Regions from separate parts of the Agathobaculum hominis genome, predicted to be linked through region 1. Evidence: riboswitches for the same ligand, from Rfam matches in the RefSeq annotation. Region 1 holds a riboswitch; the other holds the start of a gene.
What was found. Region 1 has a riboswitch for cyclic di-GMP ahead of H8S02_RS06535 (S-layer homology domain-containing protein). Riboswitches for the same ligand answer to the same signal wherever they lie in the genome.
Positions count from the first base shown of each region.

Region 2: another riboswitch for cyclic di-GMP. It lies ahead of H8S02_RS03805 (S-layer homology domain-containing protein); the one in region 1 lies ahead of H8S02_RS06535 (S-layer homology domain-containing protein).

Region 1 is NZ_JACOPK010000005.1:60,348-64,762, reverse strand. Features, by position in the region: gene H8S02_RS06545 (6-phosphofructokinase) at 1-627, opposite strand, end outside; cyclic di-GMP riboswitch class I at 859-945, shown strand; gene H8S02_RS06540 (transglutaminase-like domain-containing protein) at 1,054-1,782, shown strand; cyclic di-GMP riboswitch class I at 2,054-2,144, shown strand; cyclic di-GMP riboswitch class I at 2,283-2,374, shown strand; gene H8S02_RS06535 (S-layer homology domain-containing protein) at 2,431-4,415, shown strand, end outside.
Region 2 is NZ_JACOPK010000003.1:57,667-62,081, forward strand. Features, by position in the region: gene H8S02_RS03790 (TlpA disulfide reductase family protein) at 1-456, opposite strand, end outside; gene H8S02_RS03795 (4Fe-4S binding protein) at 457-1,335, opposite strand; gene H8S02_RS03800 (CD1871A family CXXC motif-containing protein) at 1,328-1,453, opposite strand; cyclic di-GMP riboswitch class I at 1,783-1,874, shown strand; cyclic di-GMP riboswitch class I at 2,012-2,100, shown strand; gene H8S02_RS03805 (S-layer homology domain-containing protein) at 2,147-4,415, shown strand, end outside.

The DNA of each region.
Region 1 (4,415 bases):
TTTCGCGGAGTACGGGATCTCCGGGATGACAATGACGTCCGCGCCCGAGGCGATGCCCGCGTGCAGCGTCAGCCAGCCGGCCTTGTGACCCATGATCTCGACGATGAACACGCGCGAGTGGGAAAAAGCGGTCGAATGGATGGAGTCGATGACCTCCGAGGCGATGTTCACCGCCGACTGGAAGCCGAAGGTCAGCTCCGTCCCCCACAGGTCGTTGTCGATGGTCTTGGGCAGCGTGACGACGTTCACGCCGTTCTCGCGCAGCAGGTTCGCAGTCTTGTGCGTACCGTTGCCGCCGAGAATGACCAGGCAGTCAAATCCGGCCTTTTTCACCGTTTTCAGCATTTTATCCAGCTTTGTCTGCTCGCTGTCCTCTTCGGGGCGCTGCATCTGCTTGAACGGCTGACGCGAGGTGCCGAGGATGGTGCCGCCGAGCGTCAGAATGTCCGAAAAGTCGTCCGGCTTCATCTCATGGTAGTCTCCCTCGATCAGGCCGCGGTAGCCGTCGCGGATACCGTACAGCGTCACGCCTTTGCCCATCTCGTTATACAGCGTCTTTGCGACACCCCGGAGCGCCGCATTCAGTCCCTGACAGTCGCCGCCGCTCGTAAGCATTCCGATTTTCATATTCATCGTCCTTCCCCCGCCGGTCTCCCTGCGGTTTTCTTCTCCCCATTATAGGATATTATGCCGCACGGGAAAAGCGATTTTACATACTTTTTTCATTGCGATTTGTGCGCATGAGATTTTTCTGTCGAATTTTGATTTTTTTGCAGGAATTCTGTTGACAAAGCTCGCTGTATGGGTTTATACTGTAGTCACTAAAAAAAGATGATGCAGTCGCTTTGACCGCATCTCAAACGATAATAGCAAAACCATCGAAAGATGGCGACGCAAAGCTATAGGGCCTTACCCCTCTGAGAGGGCTGGCAGCCAGTTACCGAAAGGAGATCGCCGGATATGAAGCGGCTTTTTCGTTTTGCTTGCACAGTTTTTTCAGCAGCTGTCCTCTCGATGGGTTTCACCGCAGCGGCAGCGAATGACATTGTTGACATGAGCAACACATCCCACGGTTATGTAACCGTTAACTACACCTCGAGTGCCAAGCTCAAGGTCGGCATCCAGTACAACAGCGGCAAGACGGTTTACCGCGACTGCCCGAGCGGCAAGGATGCTTCGTTCTCGCTCGACCAGGGTGACGGCAAGTACACTGTAACCCTGTACCGCAACGTTTCCGGCTCCTCTTACGAGCAGGTAGCGTCCAGGTCCATGAACGTTGCCGTCAAGGACCGCTTCGCTCCCTACCTCGTCTCCACCTCGGACATTCAGTTCTCCAAGGGTGACGCTGTTTCCGCCAAGGCTGCTGAGCTCTGCAAGAACGCAAAGACCGACGAGGAAAAGGTCGTCGCCATCTACAACTACATGGCAGACCGTTACTCCTATGATTACAAGCTGGCAAATGAGATCACCAGCGGCAAGATCACCAAGTACATCCCGGATACCGCCGCTACCCTGAACGGCACCACCGGCATGTGCTACGATTTCTCTTCCCTGTTCGCGGCAATGTGCCGCAGCGAGGGCATCCCGTGCGCACTGACCAAGGGCTACGCCGGTTCCAGCTATCACGCATGGAACAAGGTCAACCTGAACGGCAGCTGGTACCAGATCGACCTGACCTACGCCGTTACCCGCAATGTCAGGAACGCAAAGAACCTGCATGACTGCGTATCCCCGCTGACCTATACGAACACCAGCGATACGCTCGCCGCAGCAGCCGCTTAACGCTTTTTACTCTTCCACTTTGTATACAGATGACGCCGACTTCACCCTTTTCTGTACTTAATCAGCGGTCATTTTGTATAAATCCGCCGCGAATCAAAATCAGTTTACATTATTTACTTGTCGTTTACGGATAATTATAGTATACTGAAAGTGTTGATTCGCAGCATTCTGTCCGGCCGTGCAAAAGGACTCAGTATGTTTTCCGCATGCTGCCTTACCGGCAGACAGCGACCAGCGAAATCTGTGCATGACTCCCGCGAACGGGTACCGGTACAGACAAAAGCACCATCGGCGAAAGCCGGTCTCGCAAAGCCACGGGCCTAAACGGAGCTCTTTTCTCCGCACGGCAGCCGGTTGCCAGTGATACCATGTACCTCCTTCGCAGAGCTGTGCGCACTGTAAAGGGGGTATTTTATTTGGAGGTTGAAACTGCATTACATTCTGAGATGCACACAAACCCAAACACACATGATCTGTGCGGCTCGTTGAGGAGCAAGTTGTACAGACAAAGGCACTATCGGTGAAAGCCGATCTCGCAAAGCCAAGGGCCTAAACGGAAGGTTCCCCTTCCGCATGGCAGCCGGTTGCCAGAAATACATCTGCAATTCCTCTCGATCAGCATGCACGCTGACCAAGGAGGCATTCCATATGTTAAAAAAGAATACGCGCAAACGTCTGCTCGCAGGAGCTCTTGCGACTGTCATGATGCTGACCATGTGCCCGAGTTGGGCGCTGGCCGACGATGAGGACATCGCACTTCTTCCGGCGAACGAAGAAATCGCAGTACCGGTGGTTGATTCCACTCCCGCAGCAGACCCCACCGAAACTCCCGCTGATCCCACTCCTTCTGAGACCGAGGCAAAGCCCGAGAATCAGAATACCGCACCGGCTCCGTCTGGCGACGAAGCAAACGGCGGTACGGACAGCACGGAGTCTGGCAATAACAACGCTTCTTCCGACGCTTCGGAAGATTCGAAAAACAATTCTCAGAATAATGATGTAGTAAGCAATTCTCCGGAAAGTGAAATCAGCATGGCATCGCTGGACATCGACGCTTATAGCTTGAACGGCGTTAAGACGATTGAAGCTGAATACTGGATTACCAACCTCCACGCAAAAGACGACAATGGCAGCTGGAAGCTGAGCATCGACAAGGATACTGTCGGTGAAGACGGCAAGTCCGTTGCTGAACTGGCTCCGTCTGAGCGCCATGTGACCGCAGACGAGACCTACAACACCGTTTTCTGGCAGGCTCGCGTGCAGCATGGCTTATTGCAGCACCAGACCACCCTGTCTAACGATGACAAGACCCAGTCCGGTACCGAAATTACCAGCATCCGTTACAAGAATGACAGATTAGAGTACTGTGCAAAGGATTCTTCCGAGTGGACTGCATTCGCTTGGAACGACCATCTGGTATTCTACTATCTGATTCGTACTGAATATTCTCAGATGGTTCAGATCGACGTTTCCGACTGGACGGTTGACAAGGAACAGACACAGCATCTTAATCGCCGCAGCGTGACCTATCAGGTTATCGTTGAGGAAAATGGTACGCAGACTGTCGCTGACAGCAAGAAGTTCTGGTACAACAAGGCCTTCACGGTTTCTTCGGTTCGCGTTCGTCAGACCGAGTCCGAGAATTATTCCATCAACCGCGTAGAACTCGACCCGTCGACTATGGGCACTGTTGGTGAGGTAGACGGCGAGTACAGGTTCAGTCTTGACCTTACCAAGGCAAAGCGCGATGAAGCTACCGTCAAGATTTATGTCGAGCCAAAGGTACAGTCGCATCAGCTGACTTACAAGCTGAACGGCGGCAAAATCACGAGCGCTGAAGGCACGTACACCCCCGCAGGTTCAGTTTATCCCGATGCGACGGTTAACACCCCGGAAGTTGCGAAGGATAACTGTGACTTCGGCGGCTGGTACATTGACGAGGCGCTGACCCAGAAATGGACCGGCACCACGATGCCGGATGCAAACCTGACTCTGTACGCAAAGTTTACCGCCAAGGAAACTCCGAACCCGAATCCGGAGCCGGAAAACCAGAAGGCTATGTACTTCGTCCTGCTGCCGAACCGCGGCGTTCCGAAGAGCGGTGCAAGCCAGGGTACGGCAAATTACCTGCCGAATGAGACTTCGGACGGCGGCGTAAAGGGCGTAACTCGCAAGACCGGTTACGAAGGCTATCTGACCGAAGATGGCAAGGAGGCCGCTGACAAGGGCGAATTCAGTGCCAATGGCGTTGACTCCAGCTATCTGATTCTTCCGTCCGACCTCGGTTTCTTCACCGCGGCCAACTGGAACGGCACGACTTATCCCGCAGATAAGACCAACACTTCGGCAGCCGACATTACCGCGCTGCTCGGCACCAATTACAACCCGCAGATTGCTGAGGTTGTCTGGTACACCGTAAAGCACGACGATACCGACGGCTATCATGTCGACGGCTACGTCAAGAACGTAGATGTTAACGTCACCTACCATTCCAACTATGGCGATGACGTTACCGACGTTTACACCGCTACCACCGGCAATGAATATGCGGCGCGCGGCTATGCGGATACCAAACTGACTGCTCGTGAAAACTACACCTTCGGCGGCTGGTACACCGATAAGAACTGCACCAC
Region 2 (4,415 bases), on a different contig from region 1:
GGCGTTGTTCGCGAACAGGCTGCTGTCGACCGCATTCCCGTCGAGATCCTTGCCTGTAAACTCCGGGAACGCACTGGCCGCAGCCGTTTCGCTCTGGCCGGCGCTGTCGTCGGCGGGCAGGGCCGCGATCTGCTCCTCGATCGAGCGGATGCTCTCAGCATCGCTTTTCAGCGTCTGATAATCCCCGTCGGAGAGCTTGTCCCGGCAGTTCTCCAGCGCGCTCAGCAGGACATCGCCGTAGTTTTCCGCCGTTGCGGGAGAGGATTTGTCCATGGAGGCGAAAACCTGATTCCACAGCTCCTGATGTGCGTCGAGGATGGCGTTTTCCTCCTCGAGCAGCTCCGCAGAGGTCTTGCTGCCGGTATCGGCAGCTTCAGAGTCGGACTTGCCGCACGCAGCGGCGCCCAGCAGCAGGCTCAGGCTGAGGGCAAGGGCGGTTGCACGTTTGATATTCATTTATGAGTTCTCCTTTGTTTTTTCGTTGCCGAAGCCGTACCGGTAGCAGATCGCCTCTGTCGGGCAGGCCTTGATGCATCGGCCGCAGCGGATGCACTCGGCGTGGTTTGCATTCTGTGTGATGTCTACATCCATCGGGCAGACGTTCGCGCATTTTCCGCAGGAAACGCAGCGATGGGAGTTTACCTGCATCTGAAACAGGGAAACGCGGTTGAACAGCGCGTAAAACGCGCCCAGCGGGCACAGCCATTTGCAGAACGGCCGCCAGAACAGCACGCTGAGAAGGATCACGGCGGCCAGCACAGCCGCCTTCCAGGTGAACAGTGCGCCGAGCGCCGAGCGAATGCCGGTGTTCACCAGGGCGAGCGGGATCGCGCCCTCGAGGATTCCCTGCGGACACAGGTATTTGCAGAAGATCGGGTCGCCCATGCCGAGTTCGTTCACCAGAACGGTCGGCAGCAGCACTACCATCACGAGCAGCACGGCGTACTTGAGATACCGCAGCGGCTTCAGCCGTTCGGAGGACAGCTTCGGGGAGGGGATATGGTGCAGCAGCTCCTGAAGCCAGCCGAACGGGCAGAGAAAGCCGCAGATGAACCGTCCGAGCAGCACGCCCAGCAGGATCAGCAGGCCGGTGATGTAATAGCAGAAGCGGAAGCCGGACGAGCCGACGACTGCCTGAAACGCGCCGATGGGGCACGCGCCCGCCGCGCCCGGGCAGGAATAGCAGTTCAGTCCGGGCACACAGACCCGCTTGCCGTTGCCCTGATACAGCCTGCCGGAAAGGAAATTCGGCAGGTGGATGTTGGTGAGCAGGGCGGCGGCGGCCTGTATCGCGCCGCGCAGGCGGACGAGCAGGGGGAGCGGTCTTTTACCCAATGCCGACGCACTCCATGCACAGGCGTATCGCCTTGGATAACACGACGCCGGCCTCACCACGCCAGACGCCGAACAGGACCATCGCGCCGCCGAGCAGCAGCAGAAGGACCTGCGTCATTGTTTTGCTGTGTAACATAGTTTCTCTATCCTTTCCTGTGATGGGAAAAGTATATACCATCTAAAAGGAGATTGAAAGGAGAAAAAACAAAATTTTTGTAAACTTTAGTCATTGCCGTCTGCGCTGCGGGAGTTTTCTTCTTTTATAGGAAAACGGTTGACAAAGCTGCCTGCAATGGGGTACACTTTATATAGGAAAGATTAGGCAGCGCTGACGCGGGACTTTTTGTCCGTCCGTGCAGCGAAGTTCGGTATGCGCCCTTCGCATATCGTCTTAAACAGCAGACATCAACTGAAAATCTGTGCATGACTCCCGGGAACGGGTGCAGGTACAGATAAAGGCACAGCCGGTGAAAGCCGGTGCCGCAAAGCCAGATGGGCCTAAACGGAGCTTGTCCTCCGCATGGCAGCCGGCTGCCAACGATACTTTGTACCCTCCTTGCAGAGCCGTGCGCACTGTAAGGGGGGATTTTATTTGGAAGCTGAATCGTCTCTGTACTGTCCAAAACGGTTCCAGGAAAAACTCAATCATCTGTGCTACTCATTAAGGAGTAAGTTGTGCAGACAAGGGCACGATCGGTGAAAGCCGGTTTCGCAAAGCCAGGGGCCTAAACGGAAGACTTTTCCGCATGGCAGCCGGTTTCCTGATGCAGCTTCTTCATAGTAGTCTATTGCTACTGAAGGAGGGATTTTCATGATGAAAACAGGAAAGAACAAGCGATTATTAGCCAGCATACTGGCGGCGTCCATGCTGCTGGCAATGTCTCCGTTCGCGTTAGCGGATGAAAATACGCCGGATACGACAAATCCGGGGCAGAGTCAGTCCACCGAGGGCGGCGGCACTGAGCAGACATGCGTTGCAAAGATCGGTGAGAACAAGTATTCGACTCTTGCCGGTGCGCTTGCTGCTGCAAACATTTATGCTGCAAACAGCGATGTCACCATCGTCATGCTCCGTGATGTTACGGAAAATATCAAGATTAACAAGTCTCTGACGCTCGACCTCGGCGGGCGTACGCTGTCGGGTGATGCGAATGCGGCCGTTGTGACCATTTCCGGTGATAAACCGCAGGTTACCGTGAAAAATGGTACGGTTACCGGCGGCAGAAATCCGCAGAATGGCGGCGGCTTCGCAATCGACAGTGCAGGCGTTCAGCTCGAAGATTTGACCATAACGGGTAATGAAACAGTCGGCGGCAACGGCAATGGCGAAGTCGGCGGCGGCGGTATCTATGCGTCGCACGCAGATGTATCCATGCAGAATGTTACCGTGTCCGAAAACAGAGTTACGGGAAACAGCAGCGACGGCGGCGGTATTTTGGTTAGATACGGTTCTCTGACCATGGACGGCTGCCATGTTGAGGGGAATACTGCTCCGGACTGCGGCGGTGGCATGCTTCTGAGACATTCTGTGCTGAACGCTGCAAAGTCCTTTTTTGAGAATAATACCGCAAAATACGGTGCAGGTATCTATTTTGGCGATACGCCGAACGAAGCAGAAGAAGGCTGTTCCGGCGAGCACAACCACCTTATCACCGATTCCACAATCTCCGGCAATAAGGTTCTCGACCTTGAAAACGGTATCGGCGGCGGTATGTATGTCGGCACAACCTCTAATCTGACTCTCCGCAATTCTAAACTGTTGAATAACAACGGTGCATCGCAGGGCGGCGCAATCGTAGCTTACAGTGCCGGAACAATCGAACTTGACGACGTTTCGATTTCTGAAAACAAGGCACAGAGCGGCGCAGGTATCTTTGCTCTGTGTACTGCTGTCTGCAATACGGACATTCGCCTGCTGAACGGCACGGCAATCGACAAAAATACGGCAACCGGCTATGGCGGCGGCATCTACGCAGATGCACTGGCTAACACCCTTAGCGTTACGGCGGAAAACAGCTCTGTCAGTGGCAACAAGGCCGCAGGCGGCGCAGGTATTTTCACTTACAAGGATGGCTCGGCGGTTATCAATGTGGATCTTCAGTCCGGTGCTGTGATGCACGATAATGCAGCGACAGGCATGGGCGGCGCAATTTACGCCTATAATGATGCAAACATCAACATCGCAAAGAACAGCGCAGTGTACAATAACACCGCAAAGACCGCAGGCGATGACCTGCTGTTCAACGGTTCGACCTTTACGCTCCCGAACGCAAAGGACATGAGCGGCGACCGCATTCTGTCCTCCAACAAGGCAGAGATTACCGGCTGGTATCATGATGGCTGGTTTAAGTGGAATGCTGCGGCTCAGGACGGTAAGGGCGGCTATGAGGAGATCGGTCGCTGGACGGAGGAAACGGCTGACGAATACGTCCCGGTAGAAAACGATTCGCACGCTGTTTCGCTCAAGGCGGCTACGAAAAAATCCTCCGGCGGCACCGAGGACACCGACCCCATTGAGTGGAACGTTTCCCGATCCAAGACCGCAACGGCGCTGGATACGAACACCTGGACCTCCAATGTGACGCTGTCTCTGCCGAGTGCAGAGGAAAAGTTGGCCTCCGATGTGGTATTTGTACTGGATAAGTCCACGAGTACGGAATTGGAAGACCAGGCGCTGGGTATGCTCGCTGCGCTGAAGGAGAAGGCGGCAAGCACGAAAGCAAAGGTCAAGGTCGGCGTTGTAATCTTCAATAAACAGGCAAACAAGACCGCTCCGCTTACGGATCTTGCAACCGGTTACGAGACCATTGAAAACGCAATCAAGCAAACGATTGAAAGCGGAACAAACACCCACGCCGGACTTCTTGCGGGCAAGCAGCTGCTGGACGAGGATACCGAAGTTGCCGCAAATCGGAAATACCTGATTTTCGTAAGTGATGGTATTACCTATATGTATAATGCGGAGCCTACTGTTACCGCATGGAGTTTTTTTGCTGATGCCTGGAAACACTGGGCTGGCCCCGACAACTGGAAATCTAAATATGGCAGCAATAATCCTCCTGCTAGCTGGTCTGCACGGA